Regions from separate parts of the Streptomyces sp. NPDC046821 genome, predicted to be linked through region 2. Evidence: riboswitches for the same ligand, from Rfam matches in the RefSeq annotation. Region 2 holds a riboswitch; the other holds the start of a gene.

Region 1 (3,401 bases), on a different contig from region 2:
CGACAAATGCCACGAACACCCAATAAGGTAGGGGCAGTTTGGCTGCTTCTTGTCGGCCGACGGCCGACTTCATATATGCACTGGGCACAAGCCGCGAGCGCTGTTCCCACACTCTACCGCGCTCAACCATGCAGAATTGCCCCCTCCGTTTCTCTCCGGGAGGGGGCAATTCCGTTAACTCTTCGTGCTGTTGATCAGCCGCCGGCGACGGCGGGGATGATCGACACACTCGCGCCGTCCGCGGTGGCCGTCTCCAGGCCCTGCTCGAAGCGGACGTCGTCGTCGTTGACGTAGACGTTCACGAAGCGGCGGAGCTTGCCCTGGTCGTCCAGGACGCGCGCGGCGATGCCCGCGTGGTTCTTCTCCAGGTCGGCGATGACCTCGGAGAGATTCCCACCCTCAGCAGCCACCTCGGCCTGACCACCGGTGTAGGTACGCAGGATGGTGGGGATCCGGACGTTCACGCTCATGAGTTCACCTCAGCTATTCAGCCCCTCCGGCGTTTGAGGAGCGGGGGTCTGGGGGCAGAGCCCCCAGTCTCGGGAAGGGGCGGGTTGGGGGAGACTTACTCGGCGAGCCCAGCGGCGCGGAACGCCTCAAGGCTGGGCCGAATCGTGGCCGTAGCCTGAGAGCTCTCAGCCACCGCGTCCAGCGTCTTCAGCCCGTCACCCGTGTTCAGCACAACGGTGGTCAGCGACGGGTCAATAAGCCCGGCCTCGATCAGCTTCTTGGTCACGCCGAGCGTCACACCACCGGCGGTCTCCGCAAAGATGCCCTCAGTCCGAGCCAGCAGCTTGATCGCGTCGACAACCTGCTCGTCGTTCACATCCTCCACCGCACCACCGGTGCGACGAGCGATGTCCAGCACGTAGGGACCGTCGGCCGGGTTACCGATCGCGAGCGACTTGGCGATCGTGTTCGGCTTCTGCGGCCGCACCACGTCGTGGCCGTTCTTGAACGCGACCGACACCGGCGAGCAGCCCTCGGCCTGCGCACCGAACAGCTTGTACGGCTTGTCCTCGACGAGCCCGAGCTTGATCAGCTCCTGCAGACCCTTGTCGATCTTCGTGAACTGCGAACCGGACGCGATCGGGATGACCAGCTGGTCCGGCAGCTGCCAGCCGAGCTGCTCGCAGATCTCGTACGCGAGGGTCTTGGAGCCCTCGCCGTAGTACGGCCGCAGGTTGACGTTGACGAAGCCCCAGCCCTCGCCCAGCGGGTCGCCGATGAGCTCGGAGCAGAAACGGTTCACGTCGTCGTAGTTGCCCTCGATGGCGACGAGGTCACCGCCGTAGACACCGGCCATGACGACCTTGCCCTGCTCCAGGTCGTGCGGGATGAACACGCAGGACCGGAAGCCGGCGCGGGCCGCGGCGGCGCCGACGGCGCCGGCGAGGTTGCCGGTGGAGGAGCAGGACAGCGTGGTGAAGCCGAAGGCACGCGCGGCCTCGATGGCCTGCGCGACGACGCGGTCCTTGAAGGAGTGGGTCGGGTTGCCGGAGTCGTCCTTGACGAACAACTTGCCCTGCTCGACGCCGAGTTCACGCGCGAGGTTGTCGGCCTTGACGAGGTGCGTCCAGCCGGGGGCCAGGTTCGGCTTCTCGGCGACGTCGGCCGGGACCGGCAGCAGGGGGGCGTAACGCCAGACGTTGGCGGGGCCGGCCTCGATCTGCTTGCGCAGCGACTCGGGGTCACCGACCGGCAGGTCGTAGGCGACTTCGAGGGGACCGAAACACTCTTCACAGGCGAAGATCGGCCCGAGCGGGAACACCGTGCCGCACTCGCGGCAGGAGAGCGAAGAGGCGGGACCGAGGTCGACGGCGTCAACGGAAGAGGTGGTGGCGACAGTCTGCGCAGCCATGATGGCGAGGCCCTTTCTCCTCATCTTCCTCGCGGCGCATCTCGCCACGAGACGGAATTGGCACCTTCCCCACCTGGACCTCGCAAGGTCGGCGGGAGGGTTGCCGGGACTTCAACGGGCCGTATCCCTCTGTCCCTCTGGATGAGCGCTATTCGGTTGTTCTGCTTGTGGCGGCGACCCCGACGTGCGGTGGTCACCGGCGTTGTTCAAGACTGTAACCGAAGGGTCGGACCCTTGAGATAGTCGTCCGAACCGCGAGATGGATCACAGTTTGTGATCGACGGTGAACAGTGAGGAGCCGCGCGCCGTGCTGGAAGAAGTTGAGCGCTGGCTGAGCAGGCGTTCCTGGTCGGTCGGTGACCGCCCGCTGCCGGAGCTGGTCGCCGCCAAGCGCGCCGCGGGCACCACGGTGAGTGTCGTCCTGCCCGCGCTGAACGAGGAGGAGACGGTCGGCGAGATCGTCGCCGAGATCCGCCGCGCGCTCATGACGGAGCGCGTCCCGCTCGTCGACGAGCTGGTGGTGATCGACTCCGGTTCGACCGACCGCACCGCCGAGGTCGCGCGGGCCGCCGGGGCGCGGGTCGTGCACCGGGACACGATCCTGCCGAGGATCCCGGCCGTGCCCGGCAAGGGCGAGGTGCTGTGGCGCTCGCTGCTCGTCACCGGCGGCGACATCGTGTGCTTCGTCGACGCGGACCTGAAGGAGTTCTCCGCGGACTTCGTCTCGGGGATCGTCGGCCCGCTGCTCACGGATCCCGGCGTGGACTTCGTGAAGGCGATGTACGACCGCCCGCTCGGGACCGCCGCGGGCCAGGGCGGCCGGGTCACAGAACTCGTCGCGCGCCCGCTCCTCAATCTCCACTGGCCGCTCCTCGCCGGGTTCGTCCAGCCGCTCGGCGGCGAGTACGCGGCCCGCAGGTCGCTCCTCGAACGGCTGCCGTTCCCGGTCGGGTACGGCGTGGAGCTGGGCCTGCTCGTGGACGCGCTGCACACGGTCGGCCTGGACGCTCTCGCACAGGTCGACGTCGGCGTCCGCAAGCACCGCCACCAGGACGGGCAGGCGCTCGGGCGGATGGCGGCGGCGATCTACCGCACGGCCCAGCTGCGGCTGGCTCGCGGTCACCTCGTACGTCCCGTGCTCACCCAGTTCGAGCGCGGCGAGCAGGGCTTCGAGCCGCGCACGCACGACGTGGACACGGAGGAGCGGCCGCCGATGACGGAGATAACGGAGTACGTGGAGCGGCGGGTGGCGTAGCGGGGCGCCCTGCCGTGCGGGCGGGGCTGTGCGGCGCGTGGCGTAGGCGGCGCGCCCTGCCGTGTGGCCAGGAGTGGGCGGTGCGTGGCGTAGCCGGGGGCGGTGGTCCGGTTTGCCTACATTGCCCCTTATGTTGCTCAGATACGGCGGTCTCGCGGCCGCCCTGTGGTGGCTCGGCGCCATGGCCGTCGCGGCGATACGCAGCCGGCGGCGCTGCCCGGCACAGACGCGTGCCGGTCGGCGAATGGCTCATCCCGTACGGCCGGTCCCCTGGGGGTCCCGGTC
Region 2 (3,401 bases):
ACACGCTCGTCCTGGGTGTGTTCATCCCGCTGATGATCTTCCCGCTGGTCCTGGTGGCCATCGCGGTCTACCCGTTCATCGAGTCCTGGGTCACCGGCGACAAGAACGAGCACCACATCCTGGACCGCCCGCGCAACGTCCCGACCAGGACCGCGTTCGGTGCCGCCTGGATCAGCTGGTACTTCGTCCTGCTCGTCGGTGGTGGTAACGACCTCTGGGCCACGCACTTCCACCTGTCGATCAACGCGATCACCTGGTTCGTGCGTATCGGCTTCTTCGTCGTGCCCGTCCTGGTGTTCATCGCCACGAAGCGGATCTGCCTCGGCCTCCAGCGCCGGGACAAGGACAAGGTGCTGCACGGACGCGAGTCCGGCATCATCAAGCGCCTGCCGCACGGTGAGTTCATCGAGGTCCACGAGCCGCTCGAGTCCGAGTCCCTGCACACCCTCACCGCGCACCACCAGTACGAGCCGCTCGAGATCGGCCCGACGGTCGACGAGAACGGTGTGGAGCGCAAGGTGTCCGGCACGCAGAAGCTCAAGGCGAAGCTGTCCGAGAGCTTCTACGGCGAGGACAGCCAGATCGCCAAGCCCACCGTCGAGGAGTACAAGGAGATCACCAGCGGCCACGGCCACCACTGATCACCTGAACTGAATCGACCGAACGGTCGCCACGGTGAGAGCCCCGTCCAGGCAATGGACGGGGCTCTTTGCCGTACCCGGGGCTGGATAGGGTGGAGGGGTTCCCTCATACACAAAAACCAGGAGCGGCAATGAGTGCTGTGACCCCCGCAGGAGGCAATACCGCGGCGGGCCGTTCCTGGCCCGTGGTACTGAACGGCCTGCTCGAAGGGCGTGACCAGAGCGCCGACGACACCGCCTGGGCGATGGACCGCATCATGCGCGGCGAGGCGACCGACGCGCAGATCGCCGCGTTCGTGGTCGCGCTGCGCGCCAAGGGCGAGACCGTCGACGAGATCACCGGTCTCGTACGCGCCATGTACCAGCACGCCAATGTGATCGAGGTGCCGGGCGAGACCGTCGACATCGTCGGCACCGGCGGCGACGGCGCCAAGACCGTCAACATCTCCACCATGTCGGCCATCGTGGTCGCGGGCGCCGGGGCCAAGGTCGTCAAGCACGGCAACCGCGCCGCGTCCTCCGCGTCCGGCTCCTCGGACGTACTGGAGAAGCTGGGCGTCAATCTCGACCTCACGCCGCAGCGGGTGCCCCAGGTCGCCGAGGAAGCCGGGATCACCTTCTGCTTCGCCGTGAAGTTCCACCCGGCGCTGCGGCACGCCGGCGCCGCGCGCGGCCAGATCGGCATCCGTACGGTCTTCAATCTGCTCGGCCCGCTCACCAACCCGGCCCGGGTGCGCGCGCAGGCCGTCGGTGTCGCCGACGCCCGCATGGCGCCCGTCGTGGCCGGCGTCTTCGCCGAGCGCGGCAACTCCTCCCTGGTGTTCCGCGGCGACGACGGCCTCGACGAGCTGACCGTCACCGGGACCTCGCGGGTCTGGGTCGTGCGGGACGGCGAAGTGCGCGAAGAGGTCTTCGACCCGCGTGACGTCGGCATCGAGCCCGTGCCGATCGAGGCGCTCCGCGGCGCCGACGCCTCCTACAACGCCGAGGTCGCCCACCGTCTGCTCGACGGGGAGCGCGGCCCGGTGCGCGACGCCGTGCTGCTCAACTCGGCGGCGGCGCTGGTCGCCGTACGGCCGGGCAGCGGCACGCTCGCCGAGCAGCTGCGGGCCGGGATGGACCGGGCCGCCGAGTCGATCGACTCCGGGGCGGCGAAGGCCGCCCTGGAGCGCTGGGTGATCGCCAGCAACCGCTGAAACGTGTGTACGCGCGGGGCGCGGGCCGGGCTGTGTGTCTCACAGCGTGGACCGCGCCCTTGCCGTATCTGAGACGTATGGCAAGATGCTTTTCACGGTCATGAGTGACAGCGATCGAGGCCCCAGCCCGCTGTCCGGCAACCCTCCGTCCGTGGCGGGGTGCCCTGGGTGAAGACCAGGCAGTGCACAGCAAGGTGTACTGCAAGCGCGGACCCCTGCATACCCTGGGGTCCTGGTCCTCAAGGGAGCAGTCTCGTGAGCAAGCGAATGCGATAGGGCGTTCTGGCCCCGCCTCCGCACACCCCCTTTTTCTTTTCAACCGTGTCGTCGAGCTGTCCGCTCCGCACGGTGAATTCGCTTACCTCTCACGGGAGTTCGCCATGTCTGTCTCCACCGCTGCCCTCGACGCGTCGCTTTGTACCCCCCTGCCGGTTCTGGGCCGGGATGTCACCGTTCCGCTCGTCACCGGTGGCGAAGTCACCTACGCCGCCCTCGACTACGCGGCCAGCGCCCCCGCCCTCCAGCGCGTCTGGGACGACGTCGCCGCCTACGCGCCGTACTACGGCAGCGTCCACCGCGGGGCCGGCTACCTCTCGCAGCTGTCGACCGACCTCTTCGAGAACTCCCGTGTGACCGTCGCCGAGTTCCTCGGCTGCCGCGAGGACGACCAGGTGATCTTCACCCGGTCCACCACCGACTCGCTCAACCTGCTCGCCGCCGTACTCCCGGCCGACTGCCAGGTCTTCGTCTTCGAGACCGAGCACCACGCCTCGCTGCTGCCCTGGCGCGACGCCCGCGTGACCTACCTGAACGCCCCGCGCACCCCCGACGAGGCCGTCCAGACCCTGGAGCGCGCCCTCGCCGACCGCGACCCCTACGGGCCCGCCCTGGTGTGTGTCACCGGCGCCTCGAACGTCACCGGCGAGCTGTGGCCCGTCCGTGAGCTCGCCGCCGCGGCCCACGCGCACGGCGCCCGCATCGTCCTCGACGCCGCGCAGCTCGCCCCGCACCACCCCGTCGACGTCCAGGACCTCGACGTCGACTGGATCGCCTTCTCCGGCCACAAGCTGTACGCGCCCTTCGGCTCCGGCGTCCTCGCCGGCCGCGCCGACTGGTTCCAGAGTGCCGAGCCCTACCTCGCGGGCGGCGGCGCCTCCCGCAAGGTCGCCCGGCGCGCGGACGGCGGCGTGGACGTCGAGTGGCACGACACCGCGGCCCGCCACGAGGCCGGTTCGCCGAACGTCATCGGCGTCTACTCCATCGCCTCCGCCTGCAAGGCGCTCACCGAAGCGGGCTTCGACTCGCTCGTCGCCCGTGAGCAGCACCTGATCCGCAAGGTCCGTGAGGGTCTCGCGGCCGTGCCCGAGGTCAAGGTGCTCTCGCTGTTCGGTGACGACGCCCCGCGCGTGGGTGTCATCTCCTTCGTCGTCGAGGGCTGGAACAGCTCCCACTTCGCCGCCGCGCTCTCCGCCGAGTACGGCATCGGCGTGCGCGACGGTCTCTTCTGCGCCCACCCGCTCGTCCGTACGCTCCTCGGCAGCGACCCGCAGACGCAGGGCGAGTG

Evidence for each region. Region 2 has a riboswitch for S-adenosylmethionine ahead of ABZ893_RS20890 (aminotransferase class V-fold PLP-dependent enzyme). Riboswitches for the same ligand answer to the same signal wherever they lie in the genome.
Region 1: it holds a riboswitch for S-adenosylmethionine, as region 2 does, so the genes downstream of both, thrC (threonine synthase) here and ABZ893_RS20890 (aminotransferase class V-fold PLP-dependent enzyme) in region 2, are expected to answer to the same signal.

What each region holds. Positions count from the first base shown of each region.
Region 1 is NZ_JBEYYB010000007.1:128,879-132,279, reverse strand. It holds gene ABZ893_RS15700 (MoaD/ThiS family protein) at 195-470, opposite strand; gene thrC (threonine synthase) at 566-1,861, opposite strand; SAM riboswitch class I at 1,879-2,009, opposite strand; gene ABZ893_RS15690 (glucosyl-3-phosphoglycerate synthase) at 2,169-3,116, shown strand.
Region 2 is NZ_JBEYYB010000009.1:390,877-394,277, forward strand. It holds gene ABZ893_RS20880 (cytochrome bc complex cytochrome b subunit) at 1-641, shown strand, start outside; gene trpD (anthranilate phosphoribosyltransferase) at 773-1,837, shown strand; SAM riboswitch class IV at 1,934-2,051, shown strand; gene ABZ893_RS20890 (aminotransferase class V-fold PLP-dependent enzyme) at 2,218-3,401, shown strand, end outside.